DNA from 4 places in the Sphingomonas sp. GC_Shp_3 genome. Region 1 is predicted to be linked to each of the others. Evidence: riboswitches for the same ligand, from Rfam matches in the RefSeq annotation. Region 1 holds a riboswitch; each other region holds the start of a gene.
The links. A riboswitch is a leader RNA that binds a small molecule or an ion and turns the genes downstream of it on or off. The one in region 1 is predicted to bind cobalamin.

Region 1 (5,066 bases):
GACGGTCGCGCCGACCTGGGCACCGATCACGGTGGACGAGGCGGCGGCGGTGCTCGCTCACTTCCCCGACGCCGGGGAGATGCACGCTCTGCGCTGGCACTCGCCGCGCCCATTCTCCGCCGCGACTTTGGTGGAGGCGCAGCGCGGCACCTTCCTGCTCAAACGGCACGATCTCCGCGTACGCTCTGCCGAGGGACTCGCGGAGGAACACGGGTTCATCGCCCATCTCCGCACTGCCGGCATAACGGTGCCCGAGGTGATGCACACGGGAGACCGCACCAGCGTGGTCGCCACCCACGCCGGCAGCTACGAACTCCACCGCCAGTCCCCCGGCGCGGACCTGTACCGGGATCGTCATTCGTGGACGCCGTTCCTGTCGCACACCCACGCCCACGCCGCCGGCGTTGCGCTGGCGCGGCTGCACGATGCGGCGCAGGGCTACCCCGCGCCTGCCCGCCGCGCGCAGCCGCTGGTGGCGAGCCTCTCGATCCTCCCCGCAGCCGATCCGCTCGCCGCTGCCGACACGTATGTCGCCGCGCGACCGGCGCTGGCCGCCTATCTCGCCGACCGGCCATGGCGCGCAGAGCTGGCGCGGCTGTTCGCCACCTTCGGCACCGGGCTGGCCGATCGCCTCGCCGCGCAGCCGCCACTGTGGACGCATAACGACTGGCACCCCTCCAACCTGCTGTGGACCAACACCGGCAAGGTCGCGACCGTGTTCGACTTCGGCCTCGCCGATCGCACCTCCGCGCTGCACGATCTCGCCACCGCGATCGAGCGCACCGCCTTCCAGTGGCTGCACCCGAACTGGCAGGCGACCGACTTCGCGGATGCAGGCGCGGCGCAGGCCCTGCTCGCCGGCTATGCGACGATCCGCCCGTTGAGCAACGACGACCGCGAGACCATCGCCGCGCTGCTCCCGCTCGTCCACGTCGAGTTCGCGCTGTCCGAAGTCGACTATTTCGCCGGCATCGTCGCCGCGCCCGCCGATGCCGCGCTGGCGTGGGACGGCTATCTGATCGCCCATGCCGACTGGTTCGGCAGCCCGGCCGGGCGCGCCTTCCTCCACAATCTGCGCGCATCCTGATGTCGCCGCTGGAGATCGCCGCCGTTATCGCCAGTATCCTCGGCGTGTGGCTCACCGCCAAGCGGCGGATGCTGTGCTGGCCGGTCAACCTGCTGGCCTGCGCGCTCTATTTCAAGCTGTTCCTAGACGTGCGGCTCTATGCCGACATGGCGTTGCAGGCGGTGTTCGGCGCCGCGATCGTCTACGGCTGGTCGGCATGGTCGCGCCGCACCGATGATAGCGGCGCGGTGCTGGTGGCGCCGCTCGCCCCGCGCCACGCCATCGCCGCGCTCGCCGCCGGCGCGGTCGGCGCGGTGGCGATCGGGTGGTTCACCAGCCGCTATACCAATGCCGCGCTGCCGTGGGCGGATGCGACGCTGAGCAGCTTCAGCCTCGTCGCGCAATATTGGGTGGCGCGCCGCCACGCCGCCAACTGGCTGCTGTGGATCGTGGTCGACACGCTCTACGTCGCGATGTTCGTCGCCAAGGGGCTGTGGCTGACCGCCGGGCTGTACCTCGCGATGACGATTCTGGCAGGTATCGGCTACCGCCGCTGGCAGGCGGCAAGACGAAGCGAATTGGCATGACCCGCTTTTCGGTCTAAGCCGCGCGATGAGGGCCGGTTTCACCGCTCCTCACTGATCGCGTCGGTGCCCCGCGAGGGGCTTGAATGGGAATGTGGTGCGGGGGTTCGCCTCCAATGCCACGGCTGTCCCTGCAACTGTAAGCGGTGAGCGAGATGCGCAACGCCCCGTCACGCACAGGGCAGCCACTGGGCCGATCGGCCTGGGAAGGCGCGCAATCGAGCTTTGACCCGTGAGCCAGGAGACCTGCCGGCGTCTGGTCGCTCTTGCCTTGGTCCAGGGGATGGCCGCGGCACGGTTCTCCGTCTGAGCGACGAATCCGTGCGGCTGGGGTCGCATCGGTCTGTTGCGACAGGCGCCGAGACGCGCCCGCCTGCCGCTGCCTGGCCGTGCCACATGGCGCCCCGTCCGTCTCTGCTCAGGCGCGTGCGGAGAATACCATGACCGATCTTTTGAAGATCCCCGTCACCATCGTTACCGGCTTCCTTGGCGCCGGCAAGACGACGCTCATCAGCCACCTGATCCGCAACGCAGGCGGCAAACGCCTCGCGGTGATCGTCAACGAATTCGGTACGCTCGGCGTCGATGGCGATATCCTGAAAGGCTGCGCGATCCCGGATTGCCCGGCAGAGAACGTGATCGAACTCGCCAACGGCTGCATCTGCTGCACCGTCGCAGATGACTTCATCCCCACTGTCGAGACGCTGCTCGCGCTCGATCCCCGGCCCGACCATATCCTCATCGAAACCTCCGGCCTCGCGCTGCCCAAGCCTCTGCTCAAAGCGTTCGACTGGCCGGCGATCCGGTCGCGCATCACCGTCGACGGCGTAATCGCGCTGGCGGATGCGGAGGCGGTCGCCGCCGGGCGGTTCGCGCCCGATCTCGCCGCCGTCGACGCGCAACGCGCCGCCGATCCGAGCGTCGACCATGAGACGCCTTTGTCCGAAGTGTTCGAGGATCAGCTCGCCTGCGCCGACATGGTGCTGCTCACCAAGGTCGATCTCGCCGGGCCGGAAGGCGTTGCGGCGGCGCGCGCAGTGATCGCCGCCGAATCGGTACGCCCGCTGCCGGTGGTCGAGCTGATCGACGGCGTGGTCGATCCGCGCGTGATCCTCGGCCTTGGCGCGGCGGCGGAGGACGATATCGCCGCCCGCCCCTCGCATCACGATGGCGAAGACGATCATGAGCATGACGATTTCGACAGCATCGTCGTCGAACTGGGTGACGTCTCGACCCCCGCCGATCTCGCCGCGCGGATCGAGCGGCTCGCCACCGAACACGCCATCCTGCGCGTCAAGGGCTATGCGGCGGTGGCGGGCAAGCCGATGCGGCTGCTGGTGCAGGCGGTCGGCGCGCGGGTGCGCACGCAATACGACCGGCCGTGGCGTGGCGACGAGCGCCGCACCACGCAACTGGTGGTGATCGCCGAGCGCGGCCACATCGACACGCCGGCAATCACGGCGGCGCTGGCGGGCTGAGCGACGATGCACGTCGTCTTCCGCGAGAGCCACGGGCTGGAGGAGACCGCATCGCCGCAGGATCTCGGGCAAAGCCCCGCCGATCTGGTGATGCTGTCCTTCTCCGACAGCGATCTCGGCGCGTTCGCGGGCGGGTGGCGACGTGCTCGGGCGACCGGCGCGCCGCTGCCGGGGTTGCGCCTCGCCAATCTCGCCGCGCTCGCGCACCCGCTGTCGGTGGATACCTACGTCGCGCAGACGCTGAGCGGCGCGCGCGGCATCCTCGTCCGGCTGATCGGCGGGCAATCCTACTGGCCCTACGGCCTGCAACAGCTTGCGCTGCTGGCGCGCACGCGCGGCATCGCGCTGGCGGTGCTGCCTGCGGACGGGCGGATCGACGCACAGCTTGATGCCGCCTCCACCCTGCCGACCGACGTGCTGCGGCGGCTCGCCGAGCTGTGCGATGCCGGTGGCGCGGTGGCGGCGCAGGCGGCACTGGCGCTGCTCGCGATGGCTGCGGGGTTCGAGAGCGCGCCGGTGGCGGAGGCCGGGCCAATCGCCGAGGTCGGCGGGTGGCAGCGGCAAGCCGGCGTCACCTGCCCCGCCGCATTCGCGCTGACCGCGCGGCGGCCGGTGGTGCTGGTGGTCTTCTACCGCTCCTACCTCACCGCCGCCGATCTGCACCCGATCGAAACGCTGCACGATGCGCTGGATGCGCGCGGGTTCGACGTGCTCGCCCTGTTCGTGCCATCGCTGAAGGCACCCGGCGCGGGCGGCTGGCTGCGGCGCTGGGTGGCGGCACTGGCGCCGGTGGCGATCCTCAACGCCACCGCCTTTTCCGCGCGGGGGCAAGGCGACGACACTCCGCTCGATGCGGCGGACGTGCCGGTGTTCCAGCTCGCGCTCGCTACCTCGGATCGCGCCGCGTGGGCAGCGGCGGCGCGCGGGCTGTCCCCGGCCGATCTCGCCATGCATGTCGTGCTGCCGGAGGTCGACGGGCGCATTTTCGCTGGGGTCGCCAGCTTCAAGGAGGCCGCCCCGCGCGACGACGATCTCCAGTTCGCACGCCGCGAGCATCGCGCCGATCCCGCCCGCATCGCCGCCATCGTCGATCGGGTGACGGCGTGGGTCGCGCTCGCCACCCGCCCGCGCGCGACACAGCGGCTCGCGCTGGTGCTGTCCACATACCCGGGCAAGGCCTATCAGATGGCGCACGCGGTCGGGCTCGATGCGCTCGCTTCGGCGGAAGCGATCCTCGCCGATCTCGCCGGCGCGGGCTATGCGGTTACAACGGGTGACACGCTCGCGGGTGGCCTCACCACCCGCGAAATGGCGTGGCCGCTGTCGACCTATCGCGCCGCGCTGGCGACCCTGCCGGAAACACTGCGCGCCGATCTGACCGCCACCTGGGGCGAGCCGGAGGCCGATCCCGCCGTACACGCCGACGCGTTCCACTTCGCCGCCGTCCGCCGTGGCGCGGCGATCGTCGCGTTGCAGCCCGAGCGCGGCGACCCCGCCGACCGGACCGCGCAATATCACGACCTGTCGCGCACCCCGCGCCACGGTTATGTCGCCTTCTACCTGTGGCTCCGCACGCAGGCGGACGCGCTAATCCATATCGGCGCGCACGGCACGCTCGAATGGCTGCCGGGCAAATCGGTCGCATTGTCCGACGCCTGCTGGCCGGAGGCGCTGACCGGGGCGCTGCCGGTGATCTACCCGTTCATCGTCAATGATCCCGGCGAGGCGGCGCAGGCGAAGCGCCGCATAGGCGCGGTCACGCTCGGCCACGTACCCCCGCCGCTGGCGACCACCACCACCGGCGCCGGCCTCGGCCGTCTCGAAGCGCTGCTAGACGAGTTCTCCAACGCCGACGGGCTCGACCCCGCGCGCCGCACCCGCCTGCAGGCCGACATCCGCGACGAGGCGCGCGCCGCCGGTCTCGAAGACACGCTCGCG
Region 2 (5,066 bases), 300 kb from region 1:
GACCCAGACCACCAACGCCGCAAGCGCTCCGACCCACGCGTCCCCACGGCCGGCCACCGCCGCACCCGCAACCAGCGCGCCGATCAGCAGTCCGACCAAGGGGAACCAGCGCATCGACGCGGCGAACTCGGCATCGCTCGCCACGAAAGCTGGTAGCGGCAGTCGCGTCAGGAACTGGATGGCGAGCAGCAGGCTCTTCACGGGTACAGCGCCGCGATCTGCGCCGAAGGCGACGCGCCTGGCCACACGCGGAGGCTGAGCAGCGCGGCATAGGGCAGGTCGAACGCCCACAGCTCCCGTTGCGCAAAGCCGCACAGATGCGCGAGCGCCGCACGCATCGCGCCGCCATGCGTGACCACCAGCGTGTCCCGCGCCGGCAACGCCGCAATCGCCGCCGCGACACGCGTCACCAACGCGGACCAGCGTTCACCCTGCGGCGGCGGCGCGGCGTCGGGATCGGCCCAGAACCGACCCAGGGCAGCCGGGTCGATCACGTCGGTCGACAACCCCTCCCAAGCGCCGAAATCGAGCTCACTCCAGCGCCGATCGACCGCGACGGGCAGCGCGAGCCGTGCCGCGATCGTCTCGGCAGGACGTTGCGCCCGCGCGAGATCGGAACAGATCACCGCTTCGACACGAAGGTTCTCGACCTGTGCCATGCAGGCGGCGATGCCCTCGGTTGTCGGCGACGCATCGGTGCGGCCGATCAAGCGGCCGGTACCTTCGGGCGCACCATGGCGGAGCAGATGGAGCGCGAACGCAGCCATCAGCCCGCCGAAACGCCCGCTTCGGCGAAGGTCGCCATGCCGTCATGCGCGGCCAGCGCTGCGCGTACGATATTGACCGCGACGGCGGCGCCGCTCGCCTCGCCCAGCCGCATATCCAGCCGCAGCAACGGCTCAAGCTTCAGCGCCGAAAGCAGCCGGGCATGACCGGGTTCCGCCGAACAGTGCCCGGCGAGGCAATGCCCGATTGCGCCCGGCACCGCCGCCAGCGGAGCGACCGCCGCACAGGTGATGAACCCGTCGAGCATCACCGGCACCCGCAACTGCCGCGCCCGCACCACAGCGCCGGCGATCGCGGCGATCTCCCGCCCGCCCAACCTTCGCAGCGTCTCGAACGGGGTGGCAGGCGCATCGCCGTGGCGGGTCAGCGCGCGATCGATCACCGCGACCTTGCGCGCGATGCCGAAACGGTCAACGCCCGTGCCCGGCCCGACCCAATCGGCGCCGTTGCCACCGATGCTGCGAGCGGCAATGGCGGCGGCCGCAGTCGAATTGCCGATCCCCATTTCGCCGACGACGAGCAGATCGAGATCGTTGCTCACACTGTCCGCACCGGCCGACATCGCGGCCAGACACTCCGCTTCGGTCATCGCCGGGGCTTGCGTGAAGTCTGCGGTCGGGCGATCGAGATCGAGCGCTACGACCTTCAACTCCAGCCCCGCCGCGCCGGCGAGCGCGTTGATCGCCGCGCCGCCCGCCTCGAAATTGGCCACCATCTGCGCGGTGACCGCCGCCGGGAATGCGCTGACGCCATGCGCCGTTACGCCGTGATTGCCGGCGAACACCACCGCGCGCGCGCGCCGGATCTGCGGTCGCGCTTGCGCCTGCCAGCCGGCGATAAACACCGCCAGATCCTCAAGCCGGCCAAGCGAGCCGGGCGGCTTGGTCAGGCTCGCCTGCCGTGCCCGCGCGTGCGCGATCGCAGCTTCATCAGGAACGATGGGATCGGCCAGTGCCGCCGCGAACGCCGCCGGCGTCGGGAACATCATTGCGCGACGAAACCCGGCGGCGGCGTGCGCGTGATGAAATGTCCCTTCACGCCCTGCGGCCACTGCGCGAACGGCACGCGTCCATGTTCGCTTGCCGCGTAATGCACCGCATAATCGAGGATCGCGCGTGCCGATGCCTCATCCGGCGTGAACCGGCCCAGCACGTAGCCGACCTTCTCAGGTGCGCGCAGATGCACGGTGCAATGTTCGGTGCAGGCGAACAGGCACGCCATCTCCTGCACGGCGACATCGGCGTATTTGGGATCGGACGCCTTCACCGCGTTCAGCGCCCCGACCAGCAGCGCGCCGCCGCGCACGCCATCCTGTTCGCGCGCGTCCGCCGAATGGCGGCAGGTGTTGCAGGCGACCACCGCCGGACCGTCCTCGACACGGGTCAGCATGGCGCGGCCGCCGCACGGACGAAGGAAGAATAGAACTGTGACATCGAACGGGCACCCTGCGACACGGGCCGCGTACCGGGCATGTCTTGCGACACGCCGCGTCCACGCGGTCCAACCATGTCGCCACTCGGGTTCACACCCCGCCCGCCCAGAACACCCTGTCCGCGCGATGGACGACTGCGACGGGCAGGTCTCCTGGCTTACGGGTCAACGCCGGTTCGGACCGCCTTCTCAGGATCTTGCAATCCCAATGGCGTGTGGCCCGATGGCTCGCCGCTTACAGTTGCAGGGGCAGCCGGGGCATCGAACCCCGTTCCCTTTTCATCCCCGTCTCCGGGGAACCTTTCGCACCCGCAGCGTTAGCTTTGGCGCGGTGCCGCGTCAATTCGCCGCGCGCGCGGTCGGCACGATGGTCAGGATATCGCCGTGCCGTTCGATCGCGGCGGTGATGCCGTACACCTCGCGCAGCCGCTCCGGGGTCAGCACCGCAAGCGGCGTATCGTCGGCGACGAGCGCGCCGTCATCGACCAGCAGCAGCCGGTCGCAATACCGCGCCGCCATCGTCAAATCGTGCAGCACCGTCACCACCAGCGCGCCGGCGCGCGCCTCGGCGCGGAGCAGCTCCATCACGTCGAGCTGATGGCCGGGATCGAGCGCGGCGAGCGGCTCGTCCGCGAGGAGGGCCGGCGCCCCGACCGCAAGCGTGCGGGCGAGCAGCACGCGTGCACGCTCGCCACCGGAGAGTTCGGTTGCAATCCGGCGCCGCAAGCCGGTCACGTCGGCCCGCGCCATCGCAGCCTCGATCGCTGCCGCGTCGGGGGGCGACAGCCCGGACATCGGCGCGAGATGCGGCAACCGGCCGAGCGCGACGAGCCGTTCGACGCTCAGCGGCCAGTGCAAGGTCTGCCCCTGCGGCAGATAGGCGAGTTTTCGCGCCAGCGCCCCACGCGCCATGCCGCCGAGCGGCGCACCGTCGATGCGGATCGTGCCAGTGAACGGCAGCAACCCGAGCATCGCGCGCAGCAGGGTGGATTTGCCCGCGCCGTTCGGGCCGATAATGCCGACCAGCCGCCCCGGCGTCAGTACCGTGCCGATGCCCCGCAACACCGCGCGCCGACCCATCGTGACGCTCACGTTCTCAAGCGTGATCGTCACCATATCCGTCGCTCGCGAAGCAGATAGGTCAGGAACAGCGGCACGCCAAGGAACGCCGTCACCACGCCCAGCTTCAGTTCGTTGGTGGACGGGATCAACCGCACGCCAATATCCGCCAGCGTCAGCAGCACCGCCCCGGCCAGCGCCGATGGCACGAGGATCGCCGACGGGCTGCGATCGGTCAGCGGGCGCACCAGATGCGGAACGATCAGCCCGACGAAGCCGATCGCGCCGGACACCGCCACCGCGCCACCCACCCCGATCGCCACGCCGAGCAGCAAGCGCAGCCGCACCGCGCGCAGGTCAACGCCCAGCGCGCGCGCGCCGTCCTCCCCCAGCGTCAGCGCATCGAGCGCGCGGCCATCGAACACGAGCAACGCCGCCCCGACCGCGATGCATGGCAGCGCAATCCAGACATGCGCGAACGACCGGTTCTCGATCGAGCCGAGCAGCCACGTCATGATCTCCATCGCCGCGAACGGGTTGGGCGACAGGTTGAGCGTGAGGCTGATCGCCGCACCGCCGAGCGTCGACACGGCGATACCGGCGAGGATCAGGGTGAGCGGGCTTTCGGATCGGCCGGCAAGCGTGAACAGCAACGCCAACGCCACCAGCGCGCCGAGCACCGCCAGCGCCGGCAGCACCGCCGGGTGCAGTTCCGCCAACCCGAAATAGATCGCGCCGACCGCCCCCAGCGCTGCCGCGTTGGACGCACCCAGCACCGATGGTTCCGCGAGCGGATTGCGGAGATAGCCCTGCAGCGCCGCGCCAGCGAGTCCAAGCATCGCGCCGACCGCGAGCCCGATGATGGTGCGTGGCAACCGCAGTTCTATGACGATCGCGGAGGCGACGGCATCGCCGTGCCCGGCCATTGCGGCCACGACGCGGGCGGGTGCCAACGACACCGCCCCGATTGCCAGCGAGGCGAGCGCCGACAGGATGATGAGCACGATCAAGCCGCCGATCAGTACCGGGCGTGGCAGTGTCATGCCAGCGCCGCGCGCTTGTGTCGCGGCACCGCTCGCGTATGGGTCACGCCATGTCGCATCGTCGCTTGATCCCGCTGCTGTTGCTCGTCTGCGGCGCTGCAGCGCCGGCGCCCCCGCACGTGCCAACGCCGCGTCGGATCGTCTCGCTCAACCTCTGCGCCGACCAGCTTGTCGTCGATCTCGCCGACCGGTCGCAGATCGCGGGGCTGACGCACAACGCCCCCGATGTGGAGATGTCGGCGGTGGCGGGGCGTATCGGCGGGCTGCACATCCTCGGCCAGTCCGCCGAGGAGATTCTCGCGATCGATCCCGACCTGATCGTCGGCACACCACCCCGCAGCGGCGGGATGCTGGCGGCACTCGCCCCGCATCACTATCGCACCGTGGATCTCGGTTGGGCCAACAGTTACGGCGATATCGTAGCGCAGATCCGCCAGGTCGCCGCTGCTGTCGGTCACCCGGCGCGTGGCGAAGCGCTGATTGCCCGAATGGACCGCGCGCTTGCGACCTTGCCGCGCGTGCCGGGTCATCCGGTCGCGGCCTACTACCAACGCCGTGGCTTCCTCACCGGTACGGGTACGCTCGTGGACGAACTGATGACGCGCATCGGCCTGATCAACCTCGCCGCCAAGCTCGGCAAGCCGGTGCTGTCGCAGGTTTCGCTCGAGGAGATGATCGCCGCGCGGCCGGATTACCTGATCGTCGAGACGGCGAGCGACCATGTCGTCGATCAGGGCACGGAAATGC
Region 3 (5,066 bases), 290 kb from region 1:
CGGTGTGCGGCAGCCCCGCTTACGTGCGGGCGGCGCAGAGCCTGGTGCGGCAAGTCACGGCTTCGCGAGCACGCTAGAACACCGCTGGCGCCGGGCAACGTCGAGGGATGCACCCGAATCGCGCATCCTTTGGCGTAATCCGGCACGAACGCACCGTGGGTCAAAATTCGACCCCCGCCTGCGCCTTCACGCCCTGTTCACGGAACGGGTGCTTCACCAGCGTCATCTCCGTCACCAGATCGGCCGCCTCGTTCAACCCGGCCGGAGCATTGCGGCCGGTGATGACGACGTGCGTCATCTCGGGTTTCGCGGCAAGCGCCGTCAGCACCTCGTCCAGTGGCAGGTAATCGTAGCGCAACACGATGTTGAGTTCGTCCGCGATGACCATACCGTAGGACGGATCGGCGACCATCCGCTTCACCTCCTCCCAGGCGGTGCGCGTGACCGCGATATCGCGCGCGCGGTCCTGCGTATCCCAGGTAAAGCCCTCCCCCATCGGCTTGAACTCGACCAGATCGCCGAGCCGATCGAACACCGCCTTCTCGCCGGTCGTCATCGCGCCTTTGACGAACTGGACGATCCCGACCTTCATGCCGTGGCCGACCGCGCGCACCGCCATCCCCAGCGCGGCCGTGGTCTTGCCCTTGCCCGCGCCGGTGTGGACGATCACCAGCCCCTTCTCGATCGTCTTGGCGGCGACGATCCGTTCCTGCGCGGCTTGCCGCTTGCGCATCTTCTCGGCGTGCTCGGCCTCGGTGCGATCCGCCATCAGATCCGCGCCTTTATGCCGCCGTAGCCCGCGCGCGGCGAACCCCGGAAACCGACGTTCTCGCGGAAGTCGGTGTCGAGCAGATTTTCGACCCGCCCGAACACCGAAATGCCGCGTGCCACCGCTACGTCCGCGCCGAAATTCACCAGCGTGTAAGCCTGCAACGTCTCGGTCTGATATGTCGCAAAGTTGGTGTCGAGCGCATCACCGTTGTAGCGCACCGTCACGTTGGCGCCGAACCGGTCGTCCTTTGACCTCCACGCCAGATTGGCGCTGCCGATATGCGCCGGACGGCGGATCAGCGTCATGTCGGCCTCGTCGTGTGCGTCGAGATAGGTGTAGCTGCCATCGAAGCGGAAGCCGGCTGGAAGGTCGAAATTGAGCGCCACCTCGACCCCCTGATGCGGCGACGATCCGGTCGCGTTCACCACCGTATAGACCGGATCGAACGTGCTGACGATCTTGTGGCGCAGCACCGCGTTGAAATAGGTCACGTCGATGCGGCCGTGCCCGGCGAGGAAGCTCTGTTCGACACCAGCCTCCCAGCCGGTCGATTCCTCGGGCTTGAGGTTGGGGTTGCCGACGAAGCCGCTGGTCGGGGAATAGCCGAACAGTTCGGAGAACACTGGTGCCTTGACCCCGGTGCCCCCCGCTGCGTGGATGCGCGTACCAGTGTCGAACCGGTAACTCGCCTGCAGATGCCAAGTGGTCGCATCGCGGAACCGCTGGTTCACGTCATGCCGCACCGCTCCACCAAGGCCGAGCCGGCTGCCCACCGTCACCTGATACTGGCCGACCAGACCCCAGTTGTTGGTATCGCGAAACGGATTGCTGCCGGTGATGAACGCCGACGTGCCCTGATAGGATTCATGCTCGTAATCGACCGCACCGGTGATGACGTGGCTGGCCGCATCGCCGCCAAGCTTCAGCGCGGAGACGAACGACACTTTCTTGCGCCGGCCGGTATCGCCGCTCGTCTCGGTACCATTGTCGTCGAGGAAGCGGCGCTGCGATTCCTGCAACTGTGCGCTGAGGTCGTTGCTCCAGCGCCCCTCCAGCGCGCTGTAGTGCGCGCCGACCAGCGCATAGACCGCATCGTTCAGGTAGCTACCGCCGCTGTCGATCGCGTTGCCGGTGACGGCGTAATCCTGATCGTTCACGTCGGCGTCGATATGCGTGTAGCGCACCACGCCGCGCAAACCGAAGTCCTCCGACTGATAGCCGAACTTGCCATTGACGGTGCCGATCTTCGACCCGATCCGCCGGTCGCCTGCCGGCGCGACGACATAGCCGCCGATGCCGGAATAGGATCCGCCGACCGCATAATCGAAGTCGCCCGCAGTCCCTGCCCCGCGCACCGCGCCGTCGACTGTGTTGAACGATCCGGCCTCGATCCGGCCCGCGAAGCCCGGCATCTCACGCCCGGTCGGCGTGATATAGTTGATGACGCCGCCGATCGCATCCGATCCGTACAGCGCGCTCTGCTCACCGCGCAGCACCTCCACCCGCGCGCCGGGATCGGCGGTGAGCGAGGCGAAGTCGTACTCGCCGTAGTAGGGGTCAGCCGCCTCGATGCCGTCGATCAACACCAGCGTATGGTTGCTCTCCGCGCCCCGGATACGCACCTGCGTCATGCCGCCGACCGCACCGGTACGGTTGACCGAGATGCCGGGTACGTCGCGCAGCACGTCCGAGACGATCACCGTCTGGCGATCAGACAGGTCCTGCGCGGTTACCACCGTCGCCGACGAGCCGAGCGTCGCGGTGGATATGCCGCCGGGCGCCCGGGCGGCGGTGACGACCACGGTGTCGGTGGCGGTGCCGTCATCGGGCGCGGTCTGCGCGAGCACCGGCGTGGTGGCGATCAGCGCGAACAGTGAGATGGCAATCTTCATCAGTCTTCCCCCGGGCGTCGCGACAGATCGGCGGGAGCGAACCGTCCTTCGACGACCGGTCACGCACGGGCGGGCGGACGCCAGTCGGCACCCGGTCCAAGCGCAACCCTTGCGGCCCCCACCGCTTTGGTTCGTCGCTCAGACGGAGAACCGTGCCCTGGCCTGTTCCTGGACCACGACAAGAGCGACCAGAACGCCGGCAGGTCTCCTGGCTCACGGGTCAGGGCTTGATGCACGCCTTCCCGAAACCGCGGCTTCAGTGGCTGCCCTTTCGGGCCCGTGCATCGCGCTCGCCGCTTACAGTTGCAGGGACAGCTGCGGATTAGGGCGACGCGCCCGCACCACATTCCCGTTTAAGCCCCTTGCGGGGCACCGACGCGATCCTGAACGACAGCGGTTGCCCGCCGCGTTCGTGACGGCCATATGCCACATCTCGGTCGCCGCCAATCGCCTTTGACGCTATCGCCGCAGCGGCGCGTAGGTGATCGTCGCCTGCCCCGCCGCGCGCACCGGCAGGAACAGTCCCTTGCCGGTTACCGCCAGCGTGCCGTTCTCAACGCGCGTCACGTCAGCGGAGAGCAGGAAATCGCCCTCGCGCCGCGCGCCGATCGCCTTGCGCGCGGATCGCAGGACCTTCTGGTAATCGGGCGCGAAATCGTGCGCTAGTCCCTCGGCGATCGTGTCGCGAACCGACGTGTCCTTGAACAGCGAGACCAGCAGGTTGACCGTCTCGCTGTCGGTATCGGTGGTGATCGCGACATCGCGCGCGCGGATCAGTTGCGAATTGGGTACGTTGTACGGCACCGCCGTCAGCCACACCTCGCCCTTGGTGGCGAGGAGCGAGGTGTTACGGGCCTTGGCCTTTGCCTGCACGCCGATCGCGAGCCGCCCCCCGCTGGTGGCATAGATCGTCACCTTGCCGAACGCGACGTCCACCGGGCCGATCCCGGCGAGCGTGATGCCCTTTTTCGCGCGCTTCACCAGCACACGGTGCACCACCGGCTCGAGCTGGGCATAATCCGCCAGCACGGGTATGAAGAAGTTAAGGCCCTGCTTGCCGACCGAGGCTGCGGGCGGCGGCAAAGGCGTTGCGGCAGGATCGGCAGGCCGAGCGCCGACGAACGTCTCGGTCAGCGCATCGGCGGAGAGCGTCAGCACCAGCGTGCGGCGATCGACCGTGTAGCCGCCGAAGCCGAGCCGCTTGGGCGTGACCCGCATCCACGCCGGTGGGCGCTCGCGGTTGAGCATGATCGAGGTAAAGCCCTGCCGCCACGCCGAGGCGAGTTTCGCGCGCAGATCGAGCTTGTTGAGTTCACGTGGCAGGCTGCGTTCCAATCCCGCGATGACCGGTTTCAGCCGTGCGTCTGCCTTGCTCGCGAATTCGATGCGCTGACCGAGGAAGTCGATGCCGGGCGGCGTCGTCCAGTCATACGCAATTCGCACCTTCGCGCTCGGCGACCAATTGCCCGTGATCGAAAGCTGCGCGACGGCATGCACGATCGCGTCGCCGGTCGCCGTCTTGGATACCACGCCGCCAACCTTCTGCGCGGCGATGGTCGCGTGAACCGGGATGTCGATGGTCAGTCGATTGCCGCTGCCGCCGAGTTTCAGATGGCCACGCGTGACCTCGCCAACGATGCGGCAGCCAAGCTTGGGAAGCACCCGCACATGAGCGATGCCGAGATCGACGCGCTTGGCGGCGACACAGGCGTCGAGTTGCTTGTCGATTCCCCACAACCGCTTTGGCGTCTGCCGTTCAAGTGCGCGGGCAAGATCATCGAGCGAGCCCGAGATCGGCACCACGATCGAGGATGTTCCAAGCGGAAAGTGCGGTTCGCTGGTGATCCGTGGCGGCGCGGGGGAATGAACCTTGTGGCTGCATCCACTCGCCAGCAGCACGGCGATAAGCACGCTCGTCCCGGCGCGCGACGCCCTCACGCCCGAAGCGCGTGTTCCGATGGTGCGAATACCCTGCCCCTCCCAAACAGCCTTAATCGGCATCGATGGCGAACCTCATCATCTCACACCGTAAAACGCAATGATGTCAGCGCACAGTTCGCGCAAAGTGTCACGGCGCCGTTGCTTTACGCAATCGCAGACGTACGTGATAATGCGATTGACTCGCAAAAGTGAACTTCGTATTCGGGGCCGGAGAAGGAACGCGATGAACCGGCATTTCACCCTCACGCTCGCAAGTGCCGCAACGGTCGCTCGTCGCGAGCGCGCACGTGCCGATCTGCCCGGCGCGGCTTTGCGTCGGGTTGGAACGGTACGGCACACCTTCACCGCGTTTCCCGCACCGGTCCGCGGCGTTGTGCGCGATCGACACTGCTCGGCATACCGGATCAATATCGCCGCTCGAATGATCGCGGGCAGCTTCGGCGCCTATGCCGTCGTTGCTG
Region 4 (5,066 bases), on a different contig from region 1:
CGGCCCACCTGGCTCTGACCGTAAGGGATATTCACGTCGCCATTGCCCGCGTCGAGGCAGCAGGATGGAAGGCGAAAGGCAATCCGCTGCCGATCCCGGGTGGTCCACGGAAGGGAACGTTGGTGGCCTACGTTTCAGGCCCGGATCATATCACGATAGAGCTTATGCAGCCCACAGCCAGTTAATGGGCCGGCAAAAGCTTTGCCACCGCATCATCCTTTCTGAAGGCTGGGAGGGCAGCCTGCAGCGCTGAGGCACAGCACCTTCTCTACTGCAATACTGAATGGATGGCAGAAATTGGGGAGCAAGAAAGAGGCCGCGAATGACCGCAAGTGGGTCACAGGTGCCCAGTTGGAAAAGCCAGCACCAGCAGAAACCAGTTCAGTCCTCAAGGTTTGAGCGACAAAGTAGAGCCTCGGCTGCCGTGTCGGCGACGGCAAGCAGTCTTGGCTCGTCCCATCCCTCTCGCGCTGCCGCTGATAGGCCGAGCATCGTCGTAGCAACATAATCTGCCACACGTCCGGAAGCTTTGATTCCCGCATCGTCCAGAAATTCCGCCACCCTACTTCGGTTTTCTCCCGCAATTTGTTTGGCTGCGATGCCCCAATCCGTTGCGCCCGCTTTTGCGTGTTCAAGGATCAGGCAACCACGCCGATGCGGACTAGTGGTATAAGCGTGCGCCGCAGCTCGCAGCATGTCGCCAAGCGCCGCCATCGGATCTGCACCCGGCGTCAGGAAGCGGTCCAGCGGCACCACGGTGGCCGAGTAGAGCCTTAGGGTCTCTTTAAAGAATGCGGCCTTGCTGCCGAACGCTGCATAGAAGCTCGGCGGGGAAATCCCGATCGCCTCGGTCAGCGCGGCCACGCTGACGTTCTCGTAGCCGTGCTCATGAAACAGATGCTGCCCGGCCTCGATCGCAGCCTCAAGCTCGAAACCACGGGGGCGCCCCCGTTGTCGCTTATTTACATTAACATCCATTACAGAAATCTCTTGCCTCTGAGAGTCGTATTTCTATAGCGGGCGTTAACACAAATAGCGATGCCTCAGGATCGTGACGGTGCAGAGGCAGGCGTTACATCGACAAACAAGGACACTCATGCCGTTCTCCTCCAACAAAATCGGCGTTCAAACGGGCTCAGCGGCGCGCGCCGCACTCCCGATCGGGGCCCTTGCCGGCCTCGCCGCCAGTGGCTTCCTGTGCATCGTCACCGAGACGCTCCCCGCTGGCCTACTTCAGCAGATCGCATCCGGCCTGCGAATCTCCGAGGCGATCGCGGGACAACTCGTTGCCGTCTATGCGCTTGGGTCCTTGCTCGCAGCGATCCCGCTCACGAGCCTGACCCAAGGCCTTCGCAGACGACCTGTCCTGCTCGCCACCATCATCTGCTTCGTCGTGGGCAACACGCTGACCGCATTGGCCGGATCGATCACGGTCGTGCTGGTCGCGCGGTTCGTCGCCGGATGCGCGGCGGGTCTCGCGTGGGGAATCCTTGCAGGTTACGCGCGCAGCATCGTGCGTGCCGATCAGACCGGCCCGGCAATGGCCCTCGCCATGGTCGGCGTGCCGCTGGCGCTTTCACTCGGTGTTCCCATAGGCACCTTCCTAGGCGGTTTAATTGGGTGGCGCGGATCGTTCCTGATCCTCTCGGCACTGAGTGTCGTGCTGATCGGCTGGATTATCTTTAAGGTGCCCGATGCCCCCGGGCGGGGGGGTGACAATCGTCCTTCTCTGCGCCACGTCGTCGCGACACCGGGTATCATACCGATCCTGCTCGTCATCCTTGCATGGATGACGGGCCACAACATCCTCTACACCTACATCGCGCCGTTCGCGACCGCTGCGTCCGCGCGTGTCGATCTCGTCCTGCTGGCGTTCGGCATCAGTTCGCTCGTCGGCATCTGGATCGTCGGGCGATTGGTCGATCGGATGCTGCGCATGCTGGTATTGCTCGCGATCGGATCGTTTGCGGCCATTGCATTTCTTCTGACGTTTGCCGGTGGCCAAGGCCTTGCCGTCTATGCGGCAGCCATCGTCTGGGGCCTTGGCTTCGGTGGTGCCGGGGCGATGATGCAGACGGCGTCGGCGGACGCAGCAGGGGACGGCGTAGATCTGGCGCAGGCGATGGTGACCACGGCTTGGAACCTGGCGATTGCGGTCGGGGGCGCGCTAGGCGGGGTGCTCCTCACGACGGAAGGGACCGCGCTGCTGCCCCCCGCTGTCGTCGCGCTGACCCTGATCGCCTTCCTTATCGCGCTGGCCGCACGCCGTTTCGCCTTTCCACCGGGTCACCGCTCGACGCCGGCCAGCTAACTTTAAGATACTCTCAGAATACCGCCCCATTGAAAAAACGGGGCGGACATCGAGTTGAAATTGGTTCAGCACTCCTCCGCTACCAACATGAATAAACGGCAGAAGTTGGGGGGCGGTAAAGGGGCGCGAATGTCCGAGATTGGGTCTGGCCGGAAGCTGTAGGACAGGGTGCCTTACGCCCACTTCCGGACACTCATGTGTGCAATTCGCATCCCTGAAAGCGGTCGCTCTACCAGCGCAAATACCTGTCGCCCAGCATCCCAGCACGGCAACTCATATAAAGATTTCTTTATATGAGTTGTAACGGTCTGCAATGGAGCTATGACGCGCACAGCGGTCGAAAGGCCGCTAGATCGCGCTGGTGCCCCGAAAGGGGCTTAAAAGGGAACGCGGTGCGGGCGGTTCGCCGCCCCAGGCCGAGGCTGTCCCTGCAACTGTAAGCGGTGAGTGCGATGCACACGGCCTCCTGTTCGGAGGCAAGCCACTGGACCGAGCGCGGCAACGCGCAAAGGTTTGGGAAGGCCGTGCATCGTGCATTGACCCGTGAGCCAGGAGACCTGCCGGCGTCTGGTCGCTCTTGCTCTGGCCCAGGGGGTGGCCGTGGCACGGACCTGTCCGGTCGAGCGACGTGAACGGCGGGGGCCGTTCGGTGTCGCGGGTCGGGCGTTGGCGTCCGCCGGGTCCGTGGACGGTCGCGTCTGCGGCAGGTCCCCGTCAGCGTTGGCTTGGCGTCGGACGAAACGAACACTCATGATTAGCTGCTTCTCACCCCGGACACGCCATATGGCGTTCCTGCTTGCCGTTACGCCCGCCGCTCCAGCCTTGGCGGAGACTGCCCCTTCATCCCCGCCAGTCGACAGCGAAATCGTCGTCACGGCGTCCCGCGTCGATCTGCTTGGCAAGGCGAACACCGCCAGCCAGGGCACGATCACCGCCAAAGAAGTCGAGCTTCGCCCCGTTTACCGGGCATCGCAGATCTTCGAGAGCATTCCAGGTTTGGTTGTCACGATCCACTCGGGCGAGGGCAAGGCGCAGCAATATTTGATCCGGGGATACAATCTCGATCACGGCACCGACTTTGCCAGCTTCGTTGACGGCATGCCCGTCAATCGGCCCACCAACACCCACGGCCAGGGCTATTCCGATCTAAACTTCATCATCCCGCAGACGGTCGCCGGGCTCGATTACACCAAGGGCCCGTACTACGCCGCGATCGGCGACTTCGGTGCGGTGGCCAGCGCGCAGACGCGTATCGCCGACGAGACTCCGGCGCAGGCGACGGTGACGGTCGGCACGGACGGGTATCAGCAACTCGTGACCGGGGGCACGTATCATCTCGGCGACGATCGCCGACTGCTCGGTGCCGTCGAGCTGACGCATTATGATGGGCCGTGGCAGCCGACGCAGAACTTCCGCAAGGCCAACGCGCTGCTGCGCTACAGCCAGGGCACCGCCATCGATGGAATGAGCCTGACCGCGATGTTTTACCAAAGCGCGGGCCGGCTCATCACTGACCAGCCGCTGCGCGCGATTGAGCAGGGGCTGATCGATCGGTTCGGCACGCTTGATCCGACCGATGCCAGTCGCTCGCTCCGCTACAGCCTGTCCGCGCATCTCGACAAACCGATTGGCGCGGGCGCGCTGGCGGTCAACCTGTACGGCATCCACAGCACGATGACGCTGTGGAACAACTTTACGCACTATCTGGATGATCCGATCAACGGCGATCAGGAGGAGCAGAACGAGAACCGCACCACGGCGGGCGGCGCGCTCGCTTATACCATCACCTCGACCTTCGCCGGGGTCGGGTTCGAAACCGTTATGGGCTTCCAGGGGCGCTACGACACAGTGTTCGTCGATCGGCGGCATACGGTTGGGCGCACCACCATCCTGCCCGGATGCCAGTTGGCGCGGGAGGACGGACCGACGCTGACCTATCCGGCGGTGAACGGCTATTGCAACGCCGATCGGGCGCATTTGCTCGACGTCGCGCCCTATGTTCAGGAAACCGTCCGCTGGACGCCTTGGCTGCGCACCGTCGCGGGCGTGCGCGAGGAATACTACCATGCGACTGACAGGAGCATAGTCACCGGCACACGCGGGCGCGGGCATCAATGGCTGTTCCAGCCCAAGGGCAGCCTGATCCTGGGTCCTTGGGCGAAAACCGAGTTCTATGTCAGTGCTGGGCGTGGCTTCCACTCGGACGATGTGCGTGGAGTGTTCGGCACGGTGCCGGAGGTCGGCGTGCCCTTGTCTGGCGGCGCGACGCCGCTGCTCGCACAAACCTCTGGCTATGAAATTGGGGTGCGCTCAAACATCGTGCCGCGCCTTCAGGTCCAGCTTGCGGCGTTCCAGCAGGATTTCACGTCGGAGCTGACCTACAATGCCGACAGCGGGCAGGACGAGGCGGGCGCGCCATCCCGGCGGCAAGGGATCGAGGTGTCGGGCCAGTATCATCCATTCCGCTGGCTGGAGCTAAACACCGATCTCGCTTTCTCGAAACCGAGGTATCACACCGACGATCTTGCGGCCTACGGCCTCAACGCCCGCTATATCGCCGATGCGCCGAACTTCATCTACTCGGCCGGTGTGCTGGTGGATTACCTCGGCGGCTGGTCCGGGAGCCTGGTGTGGCGGCGTCTCGGTACGCACCACCTCGCCGATGGCGAGGCGTATCCGACCGACAAGGGCTATAGCGAGTGGAACCTTCAGATCGGCTTTACTCTGCCTCGCGGCTGGCGGGTTGGAGTCGGTG

Region 2: linked by a shared signal. The riboswitch ahead of OXR00_RS01845 (DUF1636 domain-containing protein) and the one ahead of cobW (cobalamin biosynthesis protein CobW) in region 1 are both predicted to bind cobalamin.
Region 3: linked by a shared signal. The riboswitch ahead of OXR00_RS01820 (TonB-dependent receptor) and the one ahead of cobW (cobalamin biosynthesis protein CobW) in region 1 are both predicted to bind cobalamin.
Region 4: linked by a shared signal. The riboswitch ahead of OXR00_RS19105 (TonB-dependent receptor) and the one ahead of cobW (cobalamin biosynthesis protein CobW) in region 1 are both predicted to bind cobalamin.

What each region holds. Positions count from the first base shown of each region.
Region 1 covers NZ_JALNUT010000001.1:80,257-85,322, reverse strand. The annotation lists gene OXR00_RS00430 (aminoglycoside phosphotransferase family protein) at 1-1,087, shown strand, start outside; gene pnuC (nicotinamide riboside transporter PnuC) at 1,087-1,653, shown strand; cobalamin riboswitch at 1,698-1,919, shown strand; gene cobW (cobalamin biosynthesis protein CobW) at 2,091-3,128, shown strand; gene cobN (cobaltochelatase subunit CobN) at 3,135-5,066, shown strand, end outside.
Region 2 covers NZ_JALNUT010000001.1:377,775-382,840, reverse strand. The annotation lists gene OXR00_RS01860 (adenosylcobinamide-GDP ribazoletransferase) at 1-201, opposite strand, end outside; gene OXR00_RS01855 (histidine phosphatase family protein) at 198-767, opposite strand; gene cobT (nicotinate-nucleotide--dimethylbenzimidazole phosphoribosyltransferase) at 767-1,774, opposite strand; gene OXR00_RS01845 (DUF1636 domain-containing protein) at 1,771-2,175, opposite strand; cobalamin riboswitch at 2,343-2,536, opposite strand; gene OXR00_RS01840 (ABC transporter ATP-binding protein) at 2,557-3,333, opposite strand; gene OXR00_RS01835 (iron ABC transporter permease) at 3,327-4,319, opposite strand; gene OXR00_RS01830 (ABC transporter substrate-binding protein) at 4,370-5,066, shown strand, end outside.
Region 3 covers NZ_JALNUT010000001.1:372,655-377,720, reverse strand. The annotation lists gene OXR00_RS01830 (ABC transporter substrate-binding protein) at 1-77, shown strand, start outside; gene cobO (cob(I)yrinic acid a,c-diamide adenosyltransferase) at 161-769, opposite strand; gene OXR00_RS01820 (TonB-dependent receptor) at 769-2,664, opposite strand; cobalamin riboswitch at 2,845-3,056, opposite strand; gene OXR00_RS01815 (DUF4403 family protein) at 3,124-4,665, opposite strand; gene OXR00_RS01810 (hypothetical protein) at 4,829-5,066, shown strand, end outside.
Region 4 covers NZ_JALNUT010000018.1:8,618-13,683, forward strand. The annotation lists gene OXR00_RS19090 (VOC family protein) at 1-185, shown strand, start outside; gene OXR00_RS19095 (TetR/AcrR family transcriptional regulator) at 382-978, opposite strand; gene OXR00_RS19100 (MFS transporter) at 1,097-2,311, shown strand; cobalamin riboswitch at 2,654-2,891, shown strand; gene OXR00_RS19105 (TonB-dependent receptor) at 3,095-5,066, shown strand, end outside.